Regions from separate parts of the Micromonospora sp. WMMC250 genome, predicted to be linked through region 2. Evidence: riboswitches for the same ligand, from Rfam matches in the RefSeq annotation. Region 2 holds a riboswitch; each other region holds the start of a gene.
The links. Region 2 has a riboswitch for cyclic di-AMP ahead of O3438_RS19915 (coiled-coil domain-containing protein). Riboswitches for the same ligand answer to the same signal wherever they lie in the genome.

Region 1: linked by a shared signal. The riboswitch ahead of O3438_RS22105 (C40 family peptidase) and the one ahead of O3438_RS19915 (coiled-coil domain-containing protein) in region 2 are both predicted to bind cyclic di-AMP.
Region 3: linked by a shared signal. The riboswitch ahead of O3438_RS12390 (C39 family peptidase) and the one ahead of O3438_RS19915 (coiled-coil domain-containing protein) in region 2 are both predicted to bind cyclic di-AMP.

Annotation. Positions count from the first base shown of each region.
Region 1 covers NZ_JAPZBJ010000002.1:4,912,019-4,916,035, reverse strand. The annotation lists gene O3438_RS22115 (C40 family peptidase) at 1-176, shown strand, start outside; gene O3438_RS22110 (N-acetylmuramoyl-L-alanine amidase) at 232-2,211, opposite strand; cyclic di-AMP (ydaO/yuaA leader) riboswitch at 2,448-2,583, shown strand; gene O3438_RS22105 (C40 family peptidase) at 2,597-3,637, shown strand; gene dcd (dCTP deaminase) at 3,697-4,017, opposite strand, start outside.
Region 2 covers NZ_JAPZBJ010000002.1:4,447,304-4,451,320, reverse strand. The annotation lists gene O3438_RS19920 (carbonic anhydrase) at 126-839, shown strand; gene O3438_RS19915 (coiled-coil domain-containing protein) at 927-1,946, opposite strand; cyclic di-AMP (ydaO/yuaA leader) riboswitch at 1,951-2,081, opposite strand; gene O3438_RS19910 (YibE/F family protein) at 2,248-3,618, opposite strand; gene O3438_RS19905 (copper-translocating P-type ATPase) at 3,930-4,017, shown strand, end outside.
Region 3 covers NZ_JAPZBJ010000002.1:2,844,077-2,848,093, forward strand. The annotation lists gene O3438_RS12380 (hypothetical protein) at 1-479, opposite strand, end outside; gene O3438_RS12385 (alpha/beta fold hydrolase) at 540-1,286, opposite strand; gene O3438_RS12390 (C39 family peptidase) at 1,421-2,269, opposite strand; cyclic di-AMP (ydaO/yuaA leader) riboswitch at 2,502-2,643, opposite strand; gene O3438_RS12395 (hypothetical protein) at 2,929-3,699, opposite strand; gene O3438_RS12400 (hypothetical protein) at 3,831-4,017, opposite strand, start outside.

The sequences.
Region 1 (4,017 bases), 460 kb from region 2:
CTGTCGCGCGAGCTGATGCCCGGCCCGGTGACCTGGTCTTCTTCTTCTCCGGCCTGACGCATGTCGGCCTGTATCTGGGTAACAACCAGATGGTGCACGCGCCACGTGCCGGTAAACCGGTGCAGGTGTCCAGCATCAACACGATGCCGGTCGCCGGGTTCCGCAGACCTGGCTGATCCAGATCACGTACGACGACGGCCCCCGGTCACCGACCGGGGGCCGTCGTGGTTCTCAGCGGGGCGCGCCGACCGGGGAGGGCATCAGCTGCACGTCGGCGAGATCGACGTACATGATCCGGTGGCCGAACTGGATCTGCGCGTAGCGGTTCTTGCCGCGGATGACCGTCCAGTCGCCCGGCGACGAGCCGTCGAACGTGCTGGCCCGGTAGTACTCGCCGGCCAGCACCGCGCCGACGGCGTACCGCTGTCCGGCGGCCAGGGTGTACTGCAGCGGCGAGATCGTCTGGTAGGGCACCCCTTCCGGGTACGCCGCCTGCTCCGGGTACGCCCGTCCGTACACGGGGACAGTCGTCCGTCCGGGTTTCGGCGTGGCCACGACGCCGACGGTCCAGCTGGCGGTCGGCGCGGACGCCGGGTTGTGGAACCAGGCCCGCTGCCCGAGGTACCAGATCGCGGTCCAGTCGCCCTGCCGTCCGGCGAGCGCGTACGTCTGCCCGGCGGACGCCCGGGCCCCGTGGTCTGACACGGCCATCGTGTTCGGGGTGCCGTCCGGCCGGAGCGCGATGTCGTTGACCAGCGGCGCGTCCGCGAACGGTGCGCTCCGCAGCACCACCGACGATGAGCCGCGCGGCGCGCACGGAACACCGGCGGTGACGCATCCGGTGAACGCCGGTTGGTTGGTGGCGTAGTCCGGGTCGATCCGGACCAGCCCGGTGGCCGGGGTGCCGGTGTCCAGTCGAGGCGCGTGCAGCAGGTCGAAGTAGTGCGTCCAGTCCCAGTACGGGCCTGGATCCCAGTGCATCCCCCGCACGGTCGAGGCGACGGTGCCGGGCACGTTGTCGTGGCCGATGATGTGCTGGCGGTCCAGCGGGATGCCCAGCCGCAGCGCCAGGTGCCGGACCAGCTTCGCCGAGGTCCGGTACATCGCCTCCGTGTACCAGGTGCCCTGCGCGGCGAACCCCTCGTGTTCGAGACCGATCGACTTGGCGTTGACGTACCAGTTGCCCGCGTGCCAGCCGACATCCTTGGTCTTCACGTGCTGGGCGATGTGCCCGTCGACCGAGCGCAGCGAGTAGTGCCAGCTCACGTACGTCGGGTCCTGGACGAGTTGCAGGGTCGTCGCCCAGCTCGCCTCGGTGTCGTGGATGACGATGTACTCGATCTTCTGCCGGGCGGGCCGGTCGGAGAGATCGTGGTTGCCGTAGTCCCCGTCGCCGAACGCCTCGTAGGGTGCGGGAATCCACTCGCAGGAGATGGTGCGCGGGCACTCCACCCCGTCCGGGCGGGCCAGCCGGCGTAGGCCCAGCCGGTCCAACCAGGAGCGCTGGGGCTGTACCGCGATCGCCGGCAGTGTGATTCGCTGCCCGTCGTCGGTCACCCGGGACTCGCCTGCGGCGATGGTGGTGAAAACCTCGTCGGCGAAGGCCGCCGCGGCGTCGGCGCTGTCCGCACCGGCGTAGCGGGCCACCGCGCCGTACCAGGCCGCCGGGTCGGTGTCCGCGCCGACCGGCGCACCCAACTCCCGCTGGTACGCGCTGAGCAGCGCGGCCCCGCCCCGGATGTTGACCTCCGCATCGGTGCGCAGCGCCTCGGGGGTGGAGCCGGTCAGCGCGGCTGCGGCGTCCACGGTCTGCAACGCGGCGGCGGCCGGCCCGGGGGCCTCGGCGGGCCGGGGCGCGGGCGCCAGGGCCCTCCGGGACTCGTCGCCGCGGGGATCCTCGGCACCGGCGTCGTGGTGGCCGCGCCCGGGTAGGGCGGCGACGTGGCGGGCGTCGGTCAGGTGCATCGGGCCGTAGCCACCGCTCGTGCTCGGTGTGCCGGCGTTGCTGTCCCAGCGGGACTCCAGGTAGGAGACGCCGAGCAGCACGCCGGTCGGTACGCCGTACTCGCTCGCCGCGGCGGCGTACTGCTGCTGGCGGTCGGTGGTGGGTGCGGCGGCGGCCGCCGCCGAAAGTGGCACCGCGCTCGCGGCGGCGATGACGGTGGTGGCGAGCAGTGCGCGCCAGCCGGTCGACAGGGTTGGATGGTGCATCGAACCCCCTAGATTCTCGCGGGTAGAGGTCAGGTCACCATCGCGCCGCTGGAGAGTCCGCGTCAATACCTTTCCATGTTTCGACTTCCTCGGAAAGAAATCTTCACACCGGGCCGGTGACCCCCGCTCGATCGGTACGGAGTGTCACGGCCGCACGGGTTGCGGATTGGTAACAGGCGTCTCTACTCTGGTCATTCGTCGGCCCGATAGCAGCTCCGCCCAGCCCGGGCGGTAACGGACCGACACCGCCGAGTCGTTTCCGAGCGAACCGGGGACCCAGGTCCCTCGGGGTGAATCCGCAGCCACTGCGGTAGGGCGCCGACTTCCCGCCCGAACCCGTCAGCTAACCCGGTAGGCGGTCAGGAAGAAGGAGTACGGAACCCCGGTGGCACTCCATGCCCCGCGGCCGTCGTCCGAGCGGTCGGCAACAGCCGGCCCGACGCCGATCGTGCCGCGCCCACGCTGGTCCCGCTTCACCACCGCTCTCGCCGCACTGGTCGGCGTCGCCGTCGTCCTGACGGGCAGCGCCACGGCGTCCCACGCCGACCCGTCCGTCGCGGAGATCGAGCGTCAGATCGACGAGGACTGGAACAAACTCGAACCGATCATCGAACGGCACAACGCCACCCGGACCGACCTCGCCGTCAAGCGCAAGCAGGCGGACGCTCTGGCCACCCGCATCGCCCCGCTCGAACAGCAGGTCGACGCCGCGATGGACAAGGTCAGCGCCCTCGCCGTGCGGGCGTACAAGGGTGAGACCGTCTCGACAGTCAACGCGATGCTGGGCAGCCGGTCACCGAGCGAGGTGGTCAGTCAGCTCGAGATGCTCGACCGGTTCGCGCACAACCAGCAGCAGGACGTCCGCGAGGTGGCCGACCTGCGGGACGAGTTGGCCGCGCAGAAGGCGCCGCTGGACGAGATGGTGGCCCAACTGACCCGTACCGAGGCGCAGTTGGCGGCGAAGAAGAAGCAGATCAACGAAGAGATCGACCGGCTGCAGAAGCTCCGCCTCAAGGTGTACGGCAACGGTGGCGGTGGCTCGTTGCGCCCCGCGCCCTGCCCCGGCAGTTATCCCGGCGGGGCCGCGGGTGTCGCGGTGAAGTTCGCCTGCGCACAGATCGGCAAGCCCTACGTGTGGGGCGCCGAGGGACCCAACTCCTATGACTGCTCCGGGCTGATGCTGGCCGCCTGGGCGAAGGCCGGTGTGTCGTTGCCGCACAACGCCGCCCAGCAGAGCCGCGTCACCAAGGACGTCAGCAAGGGCGACCTGCGCCCCGGCGACCTGGTCTTCTACTACAGCGACATCCACCACGTCGGCATGTACGTCGGCGGTGGCTGGGTGGTGCACGCCTCGCAGGCCGGCCAACCGGTCAAGATGAAGAAGGTCGACGACGGCCCGATCCACAGCTACGGCCGTCCCGGCTGACCGGGAGTGACCGAAGGGCCCGTCGCGATCCGTCGCGGCGGGCCCTCGTCGTCACGGGTTCAGCGGGTGGGCCAGGTGCGCCAGTGCTGCCAGGCACGGCTCGGCGTCGGGCCTCGCTGGCCCTGGTAGCGGGATCCGTAGACCACCGAGCCGTACGGGTGCTCGGCCGGCGAGGAGAGCCGGAAGATGCAGAGCTGCCCGATCTTCATGCCCGGCCAGAGGGTGATCGGCAGGTTCGCCACGTTGGAGAGTTCCAGCGTCACGTGTCCGGAGAAGCCGGGGTCGATGAAGCCGGCCGTGGAGTGCGTGAGCAACCCGAGCCGGCCCAGTGAGCTCTTGCCTTCGAGTCGGCCGGCGAGCTGGTCGCCCAGGGAGATGAC
Region 2 (4,017 bases):
ATCTATATCACGCATCCCTTGACGCGTTTTTCGGTGCGTGTGACCGTTGACCCCGAGCCGCCGCCCGCCGCCGGCCCACCTGAAGCCGTTTGACCAGGTCAGATGCATCGAGACGAGGTGCGGGGATGAGTCATTCCGGAACTACCGGTGGGCAGCCGGGGCCACAGCGGACCACCGACCGGGCAGCCGCGCCGAGCGCGCCGGCTCTGGCCTACACCGAGTTGATCGCCGGCAACAGGCGCTTCGTCGACGGCGCTCCGCGCCACCCCAACCAGGACGCCGGCCGCCGGGCCGCCGTGGCCGACGGGCAGCACCCGTTCGCGGTGATCGTCGGTTGCTCCGACTCCCGCCTGGCCGCCGAGATCATCTTCGACCGCGGACTGGGTGACCTGTTCGTGGTCCGGACCGCCGGCCACACCGCCGGCCCAGAGGTGCTCGGCAGCGTGGAGTACGCGGTGACAGTGCTCGGCACCCCGCTCGTGGTGGTGCTCGGTCACGACTCGTGCGGCGCGGTGCAGGCGGCCCGGGAGGCCGCCGCGACCGGCGCCCGACCGCCGGGGCACCTGCCCGCGGTGGTCGACGCCGTGCTGCCCAGCCTGCGCCGGGCCGAGGCCGCGGGTGTGCAGGACATCAACGGCATCGTCGACATCCACATCGCACAGACCGTCGAGACGTTGCTCGGGCAGTCGCCCGTGTTGGCCGGCGAGGTGGCGCAGGGGCGGTGCGCGGTGGTGGGTGTGTCGTACCGGCTCGCCGCTGGAGAGGTGCGCCCGGTGGCCGCCGTACCGGCCGGCCTCACGACTCTCGACGCCGACCCGGCCGCGCCCGCAGCGGCCTGACCTGACGAGGGCCGCGCCTTTCGCGGCCGGACGCGACGAGGGCCGCTCCGCGCGACGCGGAACGGCCCTCGACGAATGTCCTGCGGGTCAGAGCAGCGACATGTGGACGTGGTCGGTGTGGTTCGACGGCCCGCTGTACGAACTCCAGCCGGTCGCCGGGAACCAGATCTGCCGGTTCCAGATGACGTAGTAGATGCCCAGTCGGTCGGCGTTGCGGATGAGGAAGGCGGCGACGTTGTTGCCGTACTTCCGGGTGTCGTCGTTGTGCCACGGGGCGAAGCCGCTCTTCTGCAGCGACCAGTCGCAGGCGCGGCCCTTCGGGTGCTCCCACGGCCCGCCGGAGCGGTAGCAGCCGACGAACCGGTTGAAGCCGGCCGCCTTGACCTCCTTGTACGCGTGCAGCGTGCGGGGGGTGACGCAACCCGACGTGGTCGGGTCCTTCTCGCTGCACGACTGCGGCTTCCAGTCACCGTCGGCGGTGCGACCCGGGCCGATCTTGGCGACCTTCGAGGTGGCGTCGACCAGGCCGCCGGTGAAGCCCTTCCCGCCGACGAGGGAGAGCGCCTTGTCGGCCTCGCTCTTCCGCTTCGCCATCACGGCGGTCTGCTTCTGCTGCTCGCGGACCTCCGCGTCGAGAAGTAGCTTGGCCTGCTCGGCGCGGGCCTTCACCGTGTTGACCTCGGCGAGCTTCTTCTCGTTGACCATGTTCATCTCGTCGAGCAGCGAGGCGCGCTGGACGAACGCGTCCGGGGCCTTGCTCTCCAACAGCATCGCGAGCGCGCCGATGCGGCCGGTCCGGTACGACTGGGCGGCGATCTGCCCGACCTGGGGGGCCAGCGCGTCCAGGTCGGCCCGGGCCCGATCGACCTCCTGCGCCAATTCGCTCTGCCGCTTCTTGGATTTGTCCAGTTGGGACTTCGCGGCGGAGTAGTCGCGGTTGGCCTGCTCGATGACGTCGGTGAGCAGCTTCGGCTCGCCGTCCTCCTCGTGCCCGGACGGGGTGGGGTTCGTCGGGGCGGCGTGGGCCGGGAGGGGCCCGGCGAGCACGGTGAGTGCGGCGATCACGGCCACCACGGGTGTCAACCAGCGGCGTAGGGGTGCCGTCACAATGTTCCCTTCCCTCGACCGCCGACCGGGTTAGCTGACGGGTTCGGGGCGGAAGTGGCCCCTACCGCTGACGCGGATTCACCCCACGTACCTGGGTCCCCGGCTCGCCGGTTGGCGATTGGGCGGTGGCACCGCAGACGCCGCTTCGCGCCTTCATCGGTGACCGGCAGCGAGGTTACCCGAGAGTCGACCGGGTGAGCTACGCCTGGATGCCGACCAAAAGCGTCATTTCGCCATAGCGTTGAGTGACCAGTGACGCGGTTCTCAGGGTGGAGGCCCGATCTGGTCACGCTGAGGAGTGTCACCATGTCGTATCCGTGCTCCTGTTCGGCTCCGGCCACCGGTCGGCGGCGGTAGATGGGGGTGGAGTCCGCGTCGGGTCCGACTCCTCGGGGTGACCCGTTCGCGGTGAGACAAGTGCGGCCAGCGCCTCCGCCCGGTCCGTCTGCGGTCGTGGGGCGGGAGCGTCGGCGGCCGACGTGGTGTCCGTGCGACCGGCGGCGGTCACCACCGCGGCCAGTCCGGTGGTCAGCGGCACGGCGGCGATCAGGCCGAGGGTGGCTACCGCGCTGCGCACGATCTCCTGGGCGAGGAACTCGCTGGTGAGGATCTGCCCGATCGGCCGCGCGTCGGCGGTGAGCAGGAGCAACAGCGGCAGCGACGCGCCCGCGTACGCCAGCACGATGGTGTTGACAGTGGACGCGATGTGCGCCCGACCGACCCGGGTTGCCGCACGGTACAGCTGCAACCGGGTAAGGCCGGGGTTGGCGTGCGCAAGCTCGGTGACGGTGGCCGCCTGGGTGACCGTCACGTCGTCGAGCACCCCGAGCGATCCGATGATGATTCCGGCGAGCAGCAGGCCGTGCAGGTCCACGTCGCCCTGGAACATCGACAGGGTGGTGGCTTCCTCGCTGCCGAAGCCGGTGAGGTGGGTCGCGGCCGTGGCGATGGTGGCGAGCACGCCGGTCAGCACCAGGCTGCCCAGGGTGCCGAGCACCGCTACCGACGTCTGTGCGGTGACCCCGTGTGTCAGGTAGAGCACCACGAACATGATCAGGGCGGCGCCGACCACCGCCACCAGCAGGGGTGACTTGCCCGCGCCGATGCCCGGCAGCACGAAGGTGAGCAGGATGGCGAAGCTGGCGGCCAGGCCGGCGAGCGCGGCGAGACCCCGCCACCGACCGAACGCGACGATCGCGGCGGCGAAGACGACAGCCAACCACAGCATCGGGGTGCCCCGCTGGTGCTCGGCGACGTTCCAGTTGCTGATGGTGGGGTCGGTGGGGTCGGTCAGTTCGACCAGGATGACCTCGTCGCCGACCTCCACCCGGGGTGCGCCCGGCCCGTCGGGCACCGGCGTCTCGACCCGCTGGCCGGCCGACGGCCCGTCGTCCACGCGGACGTCGACGGTGCCACAGCGCCCGTCGCCGATGCTCGGTGTGCCCTCGGGGCTCGACGGCGACGGCGGGCACGGCTCCATCACCACCCGGGTCACGGTGCCGCTGTAGCGCGGCACGTCCGCCCCGCCGTCGGATTGCGGTGACCCGCCGCGTGGCCAGAGGAGCACGGCCGCGATCACGGTGGCGACGAAGAGGGGCACCACGGTCATGACGAGGATCCGTCGCACCCGGGGCGGGGCGGACGGAGCGGGACGGGCGTGGTCGGAACCCAAGGTGAGACTCCCAACGATCCGGTGCGGGGTACGTGTCAGTGGGCCGGTCGGTTCACCGTCACTGCGGAAACGTGGTGGGGGAACGCGGGGGTTCGCCGGCTGACGACCGTTCGGTCACGGACGGTCAGGGTCGGACCGGACCGGCCGGCCGCGACACCACCGCGCGGCGGCGCGGGTGCCCGTTCGTGCCTCGGTCTACCGGGGGTCATCGTGGGGAATGCTAACCAGCACGGTCGGGGGACGCAGGTCGTGACGGAGTGTCGGTGGTGGAACCGCCCGCGTGGCGGTCCCTGGACGGGCATCGTGGAGACATGTCCGCGTCGTCAGCGCCCGACCCCGGCCAGCACGTCCCGGTCGGGCCACCCCATCACGGAGGGCACGACAAGCACGGCGGGCACG
Region 3 (4,017 bases), 1.6 Mb from region 2:
GACGCCGCCGCCGGCAGCCGCCTGACCCGTCGCCGGACAGGAACGATGGACTCGTCGGCGGGCAGCCACTCCGGCGGGTCCCACCACTCGCCTTCGGTGTCGGCGGCCGCGCGGATGGACACACAGATCGGCGTCACGCCGTCGGTCGTCCGCTCCCGACCGGCGGCGAAACCCATCGGGTGACCGGCCGCCGATTCGTCCACCTCGAGATCGCCACGGCTCCATCGGAAGCGCGTCAGCAGTGGCGCGGCCAGGTGACGCACCGCCTCAGCGCCCGGAGCGGACGGGACGGACGGCATCAGCGTCAGGTCGACGTTCACCCCGTCGCGGGGACCGTCGGCGTCGGTGCGGGACGCCACCAGACCCACCGCGCCGAGCGAGGCGACCAGGGACCGACACCGACGCGCGGCATCGTCGAGTCGAGCGTCGACGACATTCAGGCTCACGTCGACCACAAGGGACGGATCAATGGCAGGCATCCGGGCGAATGTAGGCGTCGGAGAGACGGCCGCACGACCGATATTTCCGCTCGGGACCGCTCAGCGGTACGGGTCGAGCAACGCCAGCACGGCCGCCGGGTCCTCCACGTGCGCGTTGTGGCCGAGACCGGGCAACGTGGCGACCGGGACCCCGTACTCCTTGAGCTGTTCGTCGCTGACCATCGGGTCGTGTTCCCCGCGCGCCAGCACGACCGGCGCGTCGGTCGCCGCCAGCAGCGCGGCCAGGTCGGGCTCACCGACGGCGAACGCGGTCGGGTCCATGGCGAGGCGCCACCGGCCGTCGACCTGACGCAGGCCGGCGTCCACCACCGGATGGTCCGGCGGGACCAGGCCGGCCAGGCCGGACACCCGAAGGTAGCGGCGCGCGGCCTCGGCGCGGGTGGCGAACCAGCTGACCGGGCGGGCGGCGAGGTCAGCGGCGCGGGTCAGCTCGTCGGGTGACCAGACGGCCTTGATGCCCAGCCCGACCACGGCGTCCACGGGCGTCCCGGCGGCGCGGGCGGCCAGCGCGAGACCGACCACCCCACCCAGCGAGTGCCCGAGCACGACGAGCCGGTCGCCGGGCGCCAGGCCGCGCGCTATCCGGTCGGCGAACCCCGCAAAGGTGTACGACGGCAGCGGCTCCGCCCAGCCGTGGCCGGCGAGGTCCGGTGCCAGCCACCGCCCCGCCCAGCGCTGCTCCAGCAGCGGCGCCCACGGCAACCAGACGTCCCCGGTCGTGCCCATTCCGTGCAGGAGCAGCAGGACCCGCCCGCGACCGGCTTGACCACCCGATTCATCCACCACGGCCGCAGTCTCCCACGGTTCACGGCCCGGTACGAGAGTCGTCCCTCCCGGGAGACGCTGCCGGCACCGACGGAAACGCCGCGGGCGTCGGCCCCTTGTGGGGGACGACGCCCGCGGCGGTCAGCGTGCCTGGGTCAGGCGGAGTAGCCCCGGCTGGCGATCCAGTTGGCCAGGTCGATGGTGGTGATCCAGTACGACGGGTCGGCCGCGTTGGCCGAGTCGGCGATCCGGACGGTACGGCCGTTGTCCTTGTAACCCACGACGGCGATGTAGTGACCGCCACCGTAGGAGTGGTAACCGCCGTCGGTGTCGACGGCGTCGCCGACGACGTTCGCGACCACGCCACGGCCGTCGGTGATGGCCTTGACGACGTCGGCCTGGAGCCGGCCCATCTGGGCCGGGCTGGGGGCGCCGGCGAACATCCGGGTCCGGTACGGGGCGCCCTTCACCTCGGCGTTGAGGACCCGGGTGGTGTCCTCGGCGGAGTTGGTGCCCATCTCGGTGGTGCCCAGCTCGGCGCCGAGCTCCTCCTGGGTGCGGTCGATACCGGCGGCACTGAGGGCGTTCCGGGTGGCCGCCGGGCCGCAGTTGTAGTACGTGTTCTGCGCCTCGTAGTCGTAGTCCAGCACCTTGGTCGCGGGCGGCTTCGGCGGCGTCGGCTTACGGGTGAGGTCGGGGTTGGCCTTGGCCTTGGCCGCCGGCGACGCGGCGGTGGTGGCCGGAGCGGCGGTGCTCGGCGCGGCGCTTGCCGACGGGGACGCCTCACGCACCTCGCCGCGGGAGGCGGCGACGTCGCTGCGCATCTCGGCGACAGTGGTCGCGGTGCGCTGGCCGGCGGGTGCGTCGTCGGCGGTGGTGAGCAGGGCGCCGGTGGTGGTGGCGATCGCGAGGGCCGCAGCCGAGGCGGCAACGATCTGGTACGGGCGCTCGGTGGCGAAACGGCGGAGCTGACGCTGCAGGGTGTGCTTCACGGGGTCCTCCACGGATCGGGGGGAGAGCGGCACACCGGCGACCGGACCGGTATCCGGGCAGGCGCCAGCGCGCGGACCGTGGTCCGCGGATGGTGAACCGCTCAGGGGAACGCCCGGCGTGGCCGGGCGGTTAGGCGATGACCCGGGGGTCAGCTCACCGTCACTGGACGAATGAGCGGGGGCACCGCTGCGCCGTGGAGGCGAGGGAACAACCGAGGGGTGGAAAGGTGCTGCACGAGGATGGAACTCCTTCCGACACCGCCTACCGGGTTAGCTGACGGATTCGGGCGGGAAGATCGCCCTACCGCGGGCTCTGGCTCGCGGATTCACCCCGGACTTACTGGTGGGTCCCCGGTTCGTTCATCACGATTGAGCGGGTCGGCGCGGCGTCGCCTCTTGCGATCGGTTACCGCACCGGACGGGACGACAGTACTGGCCCGTCCGCACCCCTGCCAAGCCAGCACCACCTGCGTAAACCTGAAATGGAGCGGCAATTTCTGCGCGTATTGCCGATGACGTGACTCGATGGGACAAGCGGTTACGGTGACGCCTACGGTCGACAACCGGACAGGCCGCCGAGAATGCGACCAGATTCATCGGAAGATTCGCGCCGATCGTGCCGGACGCCCGAATTCCGGTCGGCGTGAGCCGGCTCACGTCACGGATCGGGCTCAACTCGCCCGCGCCGGCCGCCACCGCGCCACCAGAGCGGGTCGGAACGCACCGGTCACCGCTCGCCGCGCGGGCAGCGGGTTCGGTCGCAGCCGGGCCGCCGCCGCGCAGCTCTCCGTCGCGAGTGCTCGCGCTGAGTCGGCAGCCAGTTCCGCGTCCCGCCAGGCAGCCCGCTCCCGGAATGCGGCGGCCTGGTAGTCGGCCAGCCGGGTGTCCCGGATCGTCCGGCTGAGCAGCACCTCCTGCTCGACCGGGTGCCGCCGGGGATCCCAGCCGCGCCGGTGCGCGAACACGTCGCCGAGTTGCGCCATGCTCAGGTCACCCCGCCAGTACGCCGTCATCGCGGCCCGGTGCAGGTAGCGCTCGCGGGCGGCGTACTCGGCCGGCGTGTGGGGGGTCTGCGGGGTGGGCAGCGCCTCGGCGCCCGCGAAGCGACGGGCGGCGGTGTCCGCCTCGTCGTACGCGGCCCAGGCCCGTTCCATTTCCTCCTGAGCGGTCAACCAGTCAGCACGTCGCCGCTGCGCGGTCCGGGCCGCCCCGGTCGCGGCGACCGCCACCTCCTCGGCGTACCGGCGCATGTCGGCGGCCTCGGCGGCGGCCACCTCACGAGCGGTGAGGGCGGCCGTGTGCGGGTCGTCCGGGGGTGTTTCCCGCTCGGGGCGGGCCACCAGCAGGGCGAGTACGCCCAGGGCCAGCAGGAACAGGGTGGACCAGATGGCGGCGGCCTGCGGCACCTCGGTCACGAACTGGTAGAAGACAGCGGTCTCCATGGTCGGCACCTCGGGAGAGAGCGATGCGATGGGGAGCCCCACCGCCACCGGGCCAGGGCGGAGCACGGGCCGGCGGGGCGCGGAGCTGGTGGGTCGACAGGCGCGGCGGGCGGGACGCTCGTCCCGGTCACTCAGCGCCCGGGTGGCGCCCGGGGTGCCCGGCTGCTCGGGCCGTGGACCAGGGGCAGCCGGTCGGAGTCGGCCACGCGCACCGGCCGCGGGCCGGTCGGTGCGGCGGCCTGGGCGCCGGGCGGAGCCGATTGCGGGTCGACCGACCACGCTGGGGAGGACTCCTCGACGGGCTCCCCGGTCGCCGCC